Regions from separate parts of the Paenibacillus sp. 102 genome, predicted to be linked through region 1. Evidence: riboswitches for the same ligand, from Rfam matches in the RefSeq annotation. Region 1 holds a riboswitch; each other region holds the start of a gene.

Evidence for each region. Region 1 has a riboswitch for cyclic di-AMP ahead of AAIE21_RS18210 (APC family permease). Riboswitches for the same ligand answer to the same signal wherever they lie in the genome.
Region 2: another riboswitch for cyclic di-AMP. It lies ahead of kdpA (potassium-transporting ATPase subunit KdpA); the one in region 1 lies ahead of AAIE21_RS18210 (APC family permease).
Region 3: another riboswitch for cyclic di-AMP. It lies ahead of AAIE21_RS16340 (hypothetical protein); the one in region 1 lies ahead of AAIE21_RS18210 (APC family permease).

Annotation. Positions count from the first base shown of each region.
Region 1 is NZ_JBCGHT010000008.1:146,018-150,581, reverse strand. Features, by position in the region: gene panE (2-dehydropantoate 2-reductase) at 1-765, shown strand, start outside; gene AAIE21_RS18220 (hypothetical protein) at 1,016-1,396, shown strand; gene AAIE21_RS18215 (bacitracin ABC transporter ATP-binding protein) at 1,449-1,577, opposite strand; cyclic di-AMP (ydaO/yuaA leader) riboswitch at 1,720-1,866, shown strand; gene AAIE21_RS18210 (APC family permease) at 2,011-3,837, shown strand; gene AAIE21_RS18205 (sensor histidine kinase) at 4,478-4,564, shown strand, end outside.
Region 2 is NZ_JBCGHT010000002.1:119,114-123,677, forward strand. Features, by position in the region: gene AAIE21_RS06430 (D-serine ammonia-lyase) at 1-707, opposite strand, end outside; gene AAIE21_RS06435 (helix-turn-helix domain-containing protein) at 859-1,404, shown strand; gene kdpA (potassium-transporting ATPase subunit KdpA) at 1,480-3,147, opposite strand; cyclic di-AMP (ydaO/yuaA leader) riboswitch at 3,258-3,400, opposite strand; gene AAIE21_RS06445 (prolipoprotein diacylglyceryl transferase family protein) at 3,556-4,239, opposite strand; gene AAIE21_RS06450 (TlpA family protein disulfide reductase) at 4,254-4,564, opposite strand, start outside.
Region 3 is NZ_JBCGHT010000006.1:214,595-219,158, forward strand. Features, by position in the region: gene AAIE21_RS16335 (hypothetical protein) at 182-424, opposite strand; gene AAIE21_RS16340 (hypothetical protein) at 441-839, opposite strand; cyclic di-AMP (ydaO/yuaA leader) riboswitch at 933-1,080, opposite strand; gene thiD (bifunctional hydroxymethylpyrimidine kinase/phosphomethylpyrimidine kinase) at 1,310-2,122, opposite strand; gene AAIE21_RS16350 (thiazole biosynthesis adenylyltransferase ThiF) at 2,139-3,158, opposite strand; gene AAIE21_RS16355 (thiazole synthase) at 3,151-3,921, opposite strand; gene thiS (sulfur carrier protein ThiS) at 3,924-4,127, opposite strand; gene thiO (glycine oxidase ThiO) at 4,335-4,564, opposite strand, start outside.

The DNA.
Region 1 (4,564 bases):
AAATTAGTAACGAAAGAAGATGTCGTTTCTCCATTCGATGTAATTCTATTTTCAACAAAAGCATATCACTTAAAAGAAGCAATAATAGATTTGAAGCCGTTTGTAGGCGATAATACAATGATAATCCCATTATTAAACGGTATTGCTCATTTATCACATTTGCAACAGGAGTTTGGTGAGGAAAACGTAATGGGTGGCTTATGTTTTATAGAGACAACTTTAAACGATGAAGGGGAAGTTGTACACACTAGTGCTGCTGATAGACTTGTATTTGGAGAAATAAAACACCATGATTCAGCAAGAGCAAAAAAAATTGCTAAAGTATTAACGGGAACGAAAGCGAGTTTTGTTCTAAGTGAACATATTTTGCGAGATATGTGGCATAAATATTTATTTATTTCAGTAATGTCAGGTGTGACGACGTTAATGCATGCACCGATAGGACCGATTCGCGAAAGTAATGGTGGTCGCGATTTTATTCGAAGTTTATTTGAAGAAGCAGCACAGATCATGAGGGGATTTGGAGCTCCGATTCAGGAAAATATTGTTGAGGAACATATGAAGACAATTGATAAAATTTCTTATGCTATGAAGTCATCTATGCAGCGTGATATGGAAAAAGGTTCGTTCATTGAAGGGGAACATTTACAAGGATATTTATTAAAATTAGCAAAACAATTTTGTATCGATGCAACGTTATTAAAAGTGGTTTATCAAAACTTAAAAGTATATGAAGAAATGACTTTAAATAAAGAACCGGTATAGTTTTTGTAGTACCGAAATGAGTGAAGGATAGAAAAAGTATAATTACTTTTTCTATCCTTTTTATATTCGGCAAGTAAAAGTTAGAAGAGTACGATTTATCATCCGGATATAATTAAGGTATTTGAATGAGGTAGCGAAATGATTTTAATAATACCTTTTTGTTGAATTGTGGCATTTTATTTCTAATAAGTAGCGAGTTCTAAAAGAAGGGTCTCTTGAAATATAAATGTGTTGGAAAGGAGGGAGAGTAATGACTATAAGTACTTTTTTAGGGTTATTTTGGGGATGGATCATATTAATTGTATCAGGTGTTCTTTTTGTGCGTCCATCGGTGTTACGTGAATTGAAAAGGTTAGTGGTGGAAGGTAGAGGATCTGGAATTATGTATGGATTTTTATCAATCTTTTTAGGGTTAAGTACCGTCATTTTACATCATGTATGGGAGTTGAATTGGCAAGGATTTGTTACACTCATTGGATGGCTTTCGCTCTTAAAGGGAATCTACATTATTGCATATCCTGAACCTTCAAAAAGGACAGATTTTGAAGTGCGAGTACTTTCTACTCGTATCGTACTCGCAATCATTTCTGCTTTAGCTATATGGATGCTTGTAGTAATTTATATGCAATAAATTTTGACGTTTTAAAATAAAAAGTCTGTTTTATTTTTTAAAACAGACTTTTTTACTTATTTCTTTTATTTTCTTGTGAACGATTTCGTTCTTCATGTGTGTTTCCATATAACTTATTAATTTCTATTATAATTTCATCTAAAAAGGTATCCGATAAAAGCGGCTTCTTTTCTTTAGACAAATCAATGCCTCCCAATCTATATTGATACATATATTCTGTTCATCCATGCAACGATATCATACATAATCATCGAAAACTTTTTATTTTTAAAAATTTTGTTTACTTTTTTAAAATAAAGGAGTATTATAATCCACAGTTTCAAATTTCTAAATCGCTGAAACCGCATGGTACGGGGGACCCGTTTTTATGGATTATTGCATAATCCAAGGGGTGAATCCTTGAAAAAAGGTAGGGCTACTCATAGGCCCGAATCCGACAGCTAACCTCGTAAGCGTTATATTGAGAAGGAAGGTGGAGCTTGTGCGACAAAAAATGTAATGTCTACAAGTCTATTTGTTATGGCTTGTAGACATTTTTTGTTTTCTGAAAAAATAGTTTGTTAATTTAACTAACAGAGAAATGAACGTACAAAATTATTGGAGAGTGAACATCAGTGGTTTCATCCATAAAGAGATTTTTAATTGGTCGACCGTTAAAGTCAACGGAATTAGGAGAGCAAAAACTTAACAAAACGAAAGCATTAGCTATTCTTTCTTCAGATGCTTTATCATCAGTGGCATATGGTCCAGAACAAATATTGATTGCCCTAGCTACACTTGGTGCTGTAGCATTTTGGTATTCTATTCCTATCGCTATAGGAGTATTAGTATTGTTAACAGCTCTTATTTTATCTTATAGACAAATTATTTTTGCGTATCCTCATGGCGGGGGAGCATATGTAGTATCAAAAGAAAATTTAGGTGTGAATCCAGGGTTAATAGCTGGAGGATCCTTATTAGTAGACTATATTTTAACTGTAGCAGTAAGTGTATCGGCAGGTACAGATGCGATTACATCTGCTTTTCCTAGTTTACATGAGCATAATGTCATTATCGCGATTATATTTGTAATATGTATTACAATATTGAACTTAAGAGGTGTAACGGAGTCGGCTTCTGTTTTAGCATATCCTGTTTATCTATTTGTTTTAGCGCTATTTATATTAATCGGCGTAGGAATATACAACATTGTAACAGGTGAAGTTTCGCCTCATTTGCATACACCAATTGGTACACCAGTAGCAGGGGTTAGTTTGTTTTTACTTTTAAGAGCATTTGCATCAGGTAGTTCTGCTTTAACAGGTGTTGAAGCCATTTCGAATGCAATCCCCAACTTTAAAGATCCAGCTCCTAACAATGCAGCCAAAACATTGCTTGCGATGGGGGCTTTACTGGCCGTTTTATTTTCAGGAATTGTTTATCTAGCTTATTATTACGGAATTACTCCTAGTAAAGAAGTAACCGTAGTTTCTCAAATTGCTGAACAAACATTTGGACGAAATTTTATGTACTTTTTTATACAAGGTACAACAGCTTTAATATTAATTCTTGCTGCTAACACCGGCTATTCAGCATTTCCTTTATTAGCAGTTAATCTTGCGAAAGATAAGTTTATTCCAAGGATGTTTACGATTAGAGGCGATCGATTAGGTTATTCAAACGGGATTATCATACTTGGAATTGCTTCCATTCTTTTAATTATTGCGTTTCAAGGTCAAACAGAACATCTTATTCCGCTTTATGCAGTGGGCGTGTTTATTCCATTTACGTTGTCACAGTCTGGGATGGTGGTTAAATGGATTCGTGAAAAGCCTCAAGGATGGATTTTGAAATTAACGATTAATTTAACAGGTGCCGTTATTAGTTTTATCGTTATGAGTATGTTCTTTTTAACTAAATTTGCACAAGTTTGGACTGTGCTTGTTTTCTTACCTGTCATTATTTTTGTTTTCCACCGAATTAAAAAACACTATGAAGCAGTAGGAGATCAGTTAAGCCTTAAAACTTGTGAATCAATTGTGCCAATCGAAGGTAATGTAATCATCGTTCCCGTAGCCGGTATGACTCATGTAGTAGAAAATTCATTGAATTATGCAAAGTCTCTTTCACCAGATCAAATTATCGCCGTATATGTTGCATTTGAAAGAGAAGATGAAAAGAAATTTGAAGAGAAGTGGAAGAAATGGCAGCCTGAAGTAAGGCTTGTTACGTTGCATTCCCACTATAGAAGCATTATTCAACCGCTAACAAAGTTTATCGATACAGTGCAATATAAAGCAAATGAATCCAATTACAGAGTTACTGTAGTAATACCGCAATTTATTCCTAAGAAAGGCTGGCACAATATTCTTCATAACCAGTCGAGCTTATTAATTCGTGCATTCTTACTCTATAAGAGAAATGTTGTTATTACGACGGTTCCTTATCATTTGAAAAAATAAAGATTATAGAACAAGCAATTTTCAAGGTAGCTTTACTTATGTAGAGCTACCTTTTTGTACAAATAGGTTTTATATCTTACCGTTGTGGATCTAATCCTTATTTGAAATTGGGTATTTCGAAACTTTTTATCACTCCAAAAGTAATTCTTTCTAACCTTGTTAAGATTCCTATTCATCAACTTTCGTTTTTTGAATAGACCAATTTTTTAGATTATTTACGTTTTATAAATGTCTTCAACACTATTACAATATATGGTTTTTGATTTTTTTAAGAGCATTATTACAAAATGCGTTTTTTATATGCACATTCTCCACTAAGAAAAATAGGGCAGCTGGTATCTGTTTCCCGATACCAAACTATAATTTTAAGAAGTTGTTAAAACAGAATGAATTATAAGATGGAAAGGAATTAGATTTACAGAAAAGCAAGGGAAGAGTATATTTGTGCACAAATAATTTTTTAAATATGCTAGGAAACCCCTGATTTAGCAAGAAAAATTATATCAAGAATGAATTATATAAAGAAGAACCTTTAGAAAGGAATATAAAAATTGAATACTTATCATATAGTAGAGAGTAAATTTTAGTGAAAACTGAACAATAGGCTGGTTGCTATACTTTCAATTAGGAAGGAAAAAATATGAAACTTCTGCCTCGTTTTGTCCGACATTTCCACCGTTTGCAGTGGAAACTGACTTTATTTTACGTGTTAACAACCATCGGTGTT
Region 2 (4,564 bases), on a different contig from region 1:
TAGCAACTAGGGTCTGCATTTGCTTGTAGTCGCCCTTCTTCTACCGCTTTACTATAATCCGCTTCATATTCAATCACTGTTACATTTTTACTTCTTAACAAATCTTTTTTCCACTTTTTTGCATCGGCTGACATATGAACAGTCACATTAAAGCCTAACTTCGCACTCATGATGCCTATACTAAGCCCTAAATTACCCGTCGATCCTACCGCAATGGAATACTCTGAGAAAAAGTCTCGGAATCTATCACTATCTAAAATGGAATAATCATCTTGCTTCGTTAACATTCCGTGCTGAAAAGCTAATTCTTCTGCATGTTTCAGAATTTCATAAATTCCCCCTCTCGCTTTAATAGATCCTGATATAGGAAGATGGCTATCACACTTTAGCAATAATTTGCCTATAGGTTGCTCGTAATTTCGCTCTAAAGAACGTTTCATAGTCGGTATTCTCACTAAAGGTGATTCTATTATACCGTTCGCCCCTCCCGTTTCTGGAAAAACTTTCGCAATATACGGTGCGAAGCGCTTCAATCTTTCCTCCGCATCTTTTACATCTTCTTGAGTAAGGGGTGAATCTTCTATCGCAATTTGAAATTTTTCAATGTTTGGATTCACCCAAAACACTTCTTCCATTGAAATAAGATTATTTAATAATGGATATTGTTCTTTCCATGCCTCTATGTTTTTCTCCTCTATCCCCTTCATTTATCTCATCCTCCTCATGCCCTTGTAGCCAGCTATATAATAAATTATAATTAAATTAATTTTAATACAGTTTAACACAAAACCAACTTTATGTTAATTTTAATTTAATTTATTTAAATATAATTAAATTAATTTTAAGGAGAAGAAAACCATGGAAAATATAGATATCGGTAAAAAGATCGAAAAACAAAGAAAAGCTAAGGGGTTAAGTAGTAAAGAACTAGCAAATATGGCTGAAATTACGCCGTCTATGCTAAGTCAAATTGAACGTGGCTCCGCTAACCCTTCCATCCAAACATTGAAAGTATTAGCTAAAGCTCTTGATGTTCCAACATTTAGTTTTTTACTAGAAGAAACAAATACAGATGATTTAATCGTGCGGTCCAGTAAACGAAAAAAAATGATTATTGATAATTTATCCTATGAATTGTTATCACCAGATTTTACAGGGAATTTAGCAACAACAATTATGACTGTACCTCCGAACACTTCTTCCTCAGAAAATCTTCTAGAGCATAAAGGAGAAGAATTAGCATTTGTTTTAGAAGGGAAAATTACGGTGTATTTAGATGAAGAAGAGTATATATTAGAAACTGGTGATAGTGTAAAAATACCAGCGTATTTAAAACATAAGTGGATAAATAATTTTAATCAAAATGCAGTTGTCCTATTTTCAGTTACCCCGCCTATCTTCTAATACATTCAGCTAAAAACACAGTAAAAAGGCAATACATAAATAATATGTATTGCCCTTCTTTTTGAAGCAACATGGTTATGATATGGTCAGAAATTCGGCGATTGGCCCAAGCACGAGCACTGGCGAAAATGTTAGTGCACCGACTATAAATATAGTACCTAGTAAAATCCCTCCAAATAAACGATTATCTGTTTGGAAGGTCCCTATAGTCTCAGGTACAACCTTTTTCCTTTTGAGTCTAACTGCAACAGCAAGCATTGTAATTAAACCTAAATATCTACCAATATACATAACAATCCCCGTTGAAATATTCCAAAATGGTGTATTATCCCTTAATCCTTCAAAGCCAGAACCATTGTTGACAGCAGACGACGTGTATTCATAAATTACTTGTGTTAAGCCATGAAAACCTGGATTAGAAATTGCATCTGTTCCTAGATTCGTAGAAAATGCAATTGCTGCCGCTCCAAGAATAAGTAATGGCTGAGACACAATTGTAATCGCTATTAACTTCATTTCTTTTCCCTCTAATTTTTTATTAAGAAATTCCGGTGTACGTCCCACCATTAGTCCAGCTACAAATACGGTAATCATCGCATACATGACGACATGTATAAACCCAAGTCCAATCCCTCCAAATACAGTACCTAAAAGCATGTTTACAAGTGGGACCATCCCACCAATTGGTGTTAATGTATCATGCGTTGTATTTACACCACCTGTTCCAGAGGCACTTGTAACAGTTGCATATAAAGCAGAAGATATAACGCCCAGACGCGTTTCTTTCCCTTCCATATTTCCCTGGGAACTTTCTATTCCTAATTGATTTAACAAAGGATTCCCCTTCAATTCAGATATAGCGAGCGTACAAAATCCAATAATAAACAGAATTAACATGGATACAAAAAACATTCTACCTTGCTTCCGATTACCAACCATTCTTCCGTATACAAATGGAAAGGCCATCGGAATTAACATCTGTAACATCATCTGCATCACGTTACTAATCATATTAGGATTTTCAAAAGGGTGCGCAGAAACTGTTCCAAAAAAACCTCCACCATTGTCACCAAGTTCTTTAATAGAAAGTAAAGACGCTACCGGGCCACGAGGAATTGCTTGGATTCCATCTTCTAACGTTTTCACAATGACTGTTGAATCAAACGTTTGTGGTGTTCCTAATAATACGAATATCAACGATGCCACAAATGAAATCGGCAATAGTATTCTTGTAATAGATTGTACAAAATCAACAAAGAAGTTTCCTATTCTTTTACTCGCTAGCACACGAATAAACGTGATACCAATCGCCATTGAAGTTGCAGGTGCTGCAAACATCATAAATGTTACACCCACCATTTGAGAAAAATAGGATAAACTACTTTCTCCGCCATAGTGTTGTAAATTTGCATTTGTCATAAATGTAATTGCTGTATGAAATGCTAATGTTGGTTCTAATCCTAAAAAATGATCAGGATTTAACGGAAGAATTCCCTGTAATCGAAATATCGAATATACAACTAAGATAAAGAAAAAATTTGTACCAATTAAACAAAATATATATTGTTTCCAACTTTGATTATGTCCTTTAATACCGGCGACTTTAAATAAGGTTTTTTCCAGTGAGCCAAATACTTTTTGAAATGAACTATTACGTTGAAAAGCATTGTATATATAATCTCCCATTGGTTTTGCAACAATTACGAATAAGCCAATTGTAATTAGACTTGTAAGCCAGTTCATCCTCTTTCCCCTTTCTGTTCTCATTACACCTGAAAATAAATTACATATTTTACCATAAAGAGAATAAAAAGAAAACACCAGGTTGCACCTAGTGTTTTTTACACACACAAGTCCCCCCTCTCAAAACGCTGACGAGGTTAGCTGTCGGATTCGGACCTTGAGAGTAGCCCTACCTATAAAAGGATTCACCCCTAGTGACAAATGCACAAATTTGGTTCCCCCGCTCCTAAAGTGGATTAAGCGATTATATTTGGCTGAAAAGTCTACATTGAGCTATTCTGATTGTTAATATACTCCTCTAAATGGTAGTTGTAAAGAAAGATAAAATAAAAAGATAAACGATTCATACAATCTATAAAAACACTAAAAACAGCAATGCATGAACAATCGCTCGTACATTGCTGTTGGTTATTTTTTCGGGAACAATACGATACCTATACTAATCACACAAAAAATAAGTATCTGCTGCATTGATAGACCAAATAATAACGGAACTTGTTCACTTATAAGTGAAATGAATATATGAGCAATCCCTTCTACAATTAGAAAATAACTTATGTATTTTCTAGTTCCTAGTCTCTCGTTTCGTACCCACAACCATCCCGTTATACAGATTGCTATAAAGATTTCATACATATATATAGGATGATAAGAAAACTTTGAATCATATAGTTTCATTCCCCACGGCATTGTTGTCTGCAAACCAACTTTTTGATGGAATAGAAAATAGAAAATGATAGTGCCTCCTATCCCAAATGGAAGTATATCTAGTAAAACAGAAAGCGAGAAATTATCCCTTTTGCATTTCCATACAATGTACCCACTGGCAATGAAACAGCCAACTATAATGTGCTGGGCACTCCCTACAGCTAATAATGCTTGCCACGGTGATTGAAAAGCCCACCTTGGATTCAAAATTGCTGGTGCGAATTTCCATGTTAATATAATGATAAAAAATCCATTTGTTACGACATTCATCATTCTTTCATATGAAAGACCTTGACTTTTCATTTTTAATTTCATGAGCATGAGTCCAAATAAACTTCCCACTATAGAAGAAATCGGCTGTATTTTCACTATCCACTCCATCATTCTGTGGTCCCCTTTTACTTCTCAATTAATTGTTTAAATTTCTTTTCCAACTGATCCGGTGGTAATACTCCGCGCACTTGTTCTACAATGATGCCATCTTTATCAACAAAAAACGTTGTTGGTAATGAAAAAATTTTATAATCAAGCCCAGCTACTCCATCCATGTCTAGTAAAACAGGAAACTTAAATCCAAAACGATCCGCAAATGCCTTTGCTTCTGATACCGGATCACTGACCGTTGCATTCACCGCAAAAATTTCGATTTCTCCTTTATATTTATCATAAAGACGCACTAAGTCTGGTGCTTCCATTTCACATGGACCAC
Region 3 (4,564 bases), on a different contig from region 1:
ATTATCCATTTAAACGCTTACATTGATTAAGATTAATATTTTATCATCTGTTTCCTTGTCTTTTCTTTCTTTTTCATTAAAATAAACTTTTAATTTAGAAATAATAAAAAAGAGCGGATCATTCTAGATACTATTTCAGCATCTGGAATCCGCTCTTTTCTCATTCATAAGCTTGTCAATATCACTCACCATTTGTAAAACATGCTAAAAACGTTCGTAAACTCCGACCACGAAAGCACACTTGTGTCAACTCCACATGTATTTTTTCATACGCAATCAGATCGAGCTCTAAATACAAACTATCTTTTGATGGCAATACTATATACGGCTTTGGAAAATTTGGATCTTGCATTGCTAATTCTTGAACTCGATCTACTGATACTGCCCAACGATTTGCTATATCCTCACGTAATAACACCTTCATCTTCACTTCCTCCGCCCTATTCAAAAAATAAAAAAGAAATATTATCACAGTTTGTAAACACTACAAATTTAGCTCCTATTGTTTGATAGAGCCTGACTGGATATCTTTTATTTCTTGTGACAACTGTAATAGGCGCTTGAAAAGAAAAACGAATACGTTCAGTAAAAAAGCTAACGATTGGAAGCTCATCTCCTAGCAAGATTACTTTTTTTATTCCGTTACAAATACTTGTTATATTTAGTTCCTTATTGCAGCAATACGTTGATTCAAATCCACATGCTCTCACTTCAGCCGCTACATGTTCAGTTGTGGTAAAAATAATCATATCTTGTTGAAAAGGCACTAATTCTCGTAAACTGTTTACTTTTTCCTCTTCCCCTACACAAATGAGCGTTACTTCTTTTTCCTCATCCATGTATATCATCCTCCTTAGCATAAAAGAATTCGAATATAGATTGATATTCTCCTATACTAATCAGACCGATGAAGCAATGTACCCATCCATGCACCATCCTCTCCCAAAACGCTTACGAAGTTAGCTGTCGGATTCGGACTTTGAGAGTAGCCCTACTTTCATCATGAAAGATTCACCCCTAGTGACGATGCACAATTTGGTTCCTCCGCTCCAAATGAATTGGACTCAGCGTTACCAAAAACAGATTCTGGCTGATATAATACTCCTAAATATGGAAAAAGTAAACAACAAAAAAACCAGTTATATGACCGTTAAACAGGAGAGATAGAATTTTTAGCAATAGTGCTGTAGAATAAATTGGTAAATGAAATTTTATCAGTGCAAATCCAAATATATCGACCTCGCGACAAATAACGACAAAAAACAGGAACCTATTAGCTCCTGTTTCCCCCACTGATTAAAGTTTCACTTTATGTACGACTTTCTTGACGTTTGTACGCAAAATGATTCGTTGGTCCATGACCACTTCCAATATTTAATTGCTCTTCAATTGCTATACTAATAAATTGTTTTGCTTCCCCTACTGCCTCTTCAATTGGGTAGCCTTTTGCAAGTCCCGCCGTTACAGCAGATGCAAATGTACAACCGCTACCATGTGTTTGTTTTGAATCAATTCTCTCGCTTCTAAATTCAACAAACTGCTTACCATCGAAAAGTAAATCAATTACTTCGTTACCTTGATATTCCGCATGTCCGCCTTTCATAAGAACATACTGGGCCCCTAATTCGTGCAATACTTTTGCAGCTTCTTTACTATCTTGGATATTGTGAATCTCCATTCCAGTTAATACTTCAGCTTCTGGTACATTCGGAGTCACAACTGTTGCAATTGGTAATAAATATTCCTTTAATGCCTGCACAGCTTCTTGTTGTAATAATGATGCCCCACCTTTTGCAATCATAACAGGATCTAATACAATATTATTCCAGCCAAACTTTTTAATATTTTCTGCTACTACCTTAATGATTTCACTACTAAATAACATACCAAGTTTAACAGCATCTGGTGTTAAGTCTGTACCAATAGAGTTTAATTGTTCTTGAATCCCTTGAGGTACAACTGGATATACCCCTTGCACACCAAGTGTATTTTGGGCTGTAATAGCTGTAATAGCTGTCATTCCGTATACACCTAGCTCTTGAAATGTTTTTAAATCCGCTTGAATCCCAGCACCGCCGCCGCTATCAGATCCAGCAATTGTTAAAGCTTTATTCACTTTCATCTCACTCACCCTTTTTCTATCCAAAATAACGATGATAAATTATCTTTGCTTCTACTATATCTTTCGTTCCATGGACGAGAACACGACCGTCCTGAAACGCAACTAGTCTCTTTCCTTCAACCGAAAATGATAATAAATAAGGATTTACCATTAACTCTGCTACATGGTCGCGCAGCAGTTCTTTATACCGTTCAAAATCCAGTTGTTCTTTATAAGGCGGTCTAATTTGAACTGTATTTCTCCCGCATAAAACCGCAGTTTTTGACGTATTATCCTTATTTAAATATGGGTACACCGCTTCCTCACCACATGAAGGACAATTATGCTTTCGAAGTTTTTGTACATTCATACATGAATATTCATTTTTCCATACATCAAACGATACAAGTCCGTCCCGAAGTGCCTCATAATCCTCTACTAAAAGTTTAAGAGTTTCCGTTACTTGGTGAGAAACAACGAGAGATACAGCAGGTGAAATGATCCCTGCTGTATCACATGTCGCTCCGCCAAGCGGGATGGATTGTAATAAACAAGATAGACACGGAGTCTTTCCTGGTAAAATCGTATAAGAAAGGCCATAACTTCCTACACACGCCCCATAAATCCACGGAATAGAATACTTTTGTGATATATCATTAACGATAAAACGTGTTTCAAAATTATCAGTCGCATCAATCATGACATCAACATTTTTAACGAGCTCTTCTAATTCTTCCGCCGTTACATCTTGAACAAAAGCTTCTACGATTACATTGCTATTAATTGCTTGCAAGCGTCTTTGTGCTGCTACAGCCTTTGGAAGATTATTTTTCACATCCTCCTCACAATATAACTGCTGACGTTGTAAATTACTCCAATCAATATAATCGCGATCAACAATTGTTACACGGCCAACACCAGCTCTTACAAGCATCTCTGCATTCGCACTACCAAGTGCTCCCGCACCGATAATTAGTACATGCTTTTCTCCTATCTTTTGTTGCCCTTTTTCTCCAATTGGAGAAAATAGCTCTTGGCGAGAATATCGATTATTCAACTACACTCATTCCTTCTAGTGGGCTACTTGCCGTCGCGCAGCGCTTACGTGCAATACGTCCTGCTTCAAATCCTAAGCGTCCTGCATGAATACCTAATTTCATTGCGGATGCCATTTTAATAGGGTCTTTTGCACCAGATACAGCTGTATTTAATAGCACACCGTCTGCTCCTAATTCCATTGCAAACGCTGCATCAGCTGGGCTACCTACCCCTGCATCCACAATAACTGGTACAGTTGCTTGTTCAATAATAAAACTTAAGTTTAATGGGTTCACAATACCAAGGCCTGAACCAATTGGTGATGCACCAGGCATAATCGCATGAACACCAAGTTCTTGTAGTTTACGAGCTAATACAACATCATCTGATGTATAAGGAAGAACGATAAACCCTTCTTCTAAAAGCATTTCAGATGCCTTTAAAGTCTCAACTGGATCTGGTAATAACGTTCTGTCATCACCAATAACCTCTACTTTTACCATGTCACAAAGCCCTGAAGCTTTTGCTAATTTTGCAATGCGAACTGCTTCCTCAGCATTTTTCGCTCCTGCTGTATTTGGTAGTAATGTATATTTTTTCACATCAATTTTTTCTAATAAATTCGGTTGGTCTGCATCAAATATATCCATACGGCGCACTGCAAATGTTAAAATCTCTGCCTCTGATACTTCAATTGCTTTTCTTTGCACATCATAATCTGAAAATTTTCCTGTTCCTAATAAAAGTCTAGAATTGAATGTAAATGGTCCAATGTTTAACATAATCAACCGCCTCCTACGAAAGTTACAATCTCAATTTGGTCTCCATCAAAAACAGATGCACTTTGATGGTCTTCTTTTGTTAAAATATCTGTATTACGTTCTACTACAACAATCTTTGTATCTAATCCTAAATGCGTAAGCAGTTCTGCTACTGTCTTAATGCTCCCAGGTACCTCTATTTGCTTACCATTAATTTTTAAGTTCAAGCTTCCATCCCCTTTCTATAAATCCATTTTGTTTTTCAAGCGTATAAGTCACGGCTTTGAAGAACAAAAGGTAATCTGCTCTCGTTTTCTCTCTTTGTTTTCATTTGGCATGGGGCAGGAAAAGGACCTGACCGCTTCTATGCATGGTCGGATGCTCTCTCCCACCTAAAAAGAAAGGTTTTATGTCATTTTTCAATTTGCATTTATCTAAACTGGCTTTGAAAGCAATGAATCTAGCAAATGATTGCCTTGCTTTCCTTCTATTAAATCTGCCATATATTGACCAGAAACAGGACTTAATAAAATTCCGTTTCGGTAATGACCCGTACAAGCATATAACCCTTTTATTTCCTCATGCTCTCCCATATAAGGAACTTCATGATTAGATTGCGGGCGTAACCCTGCCCACGCATTTTCCCATTCTGCTTCTTTCAAAG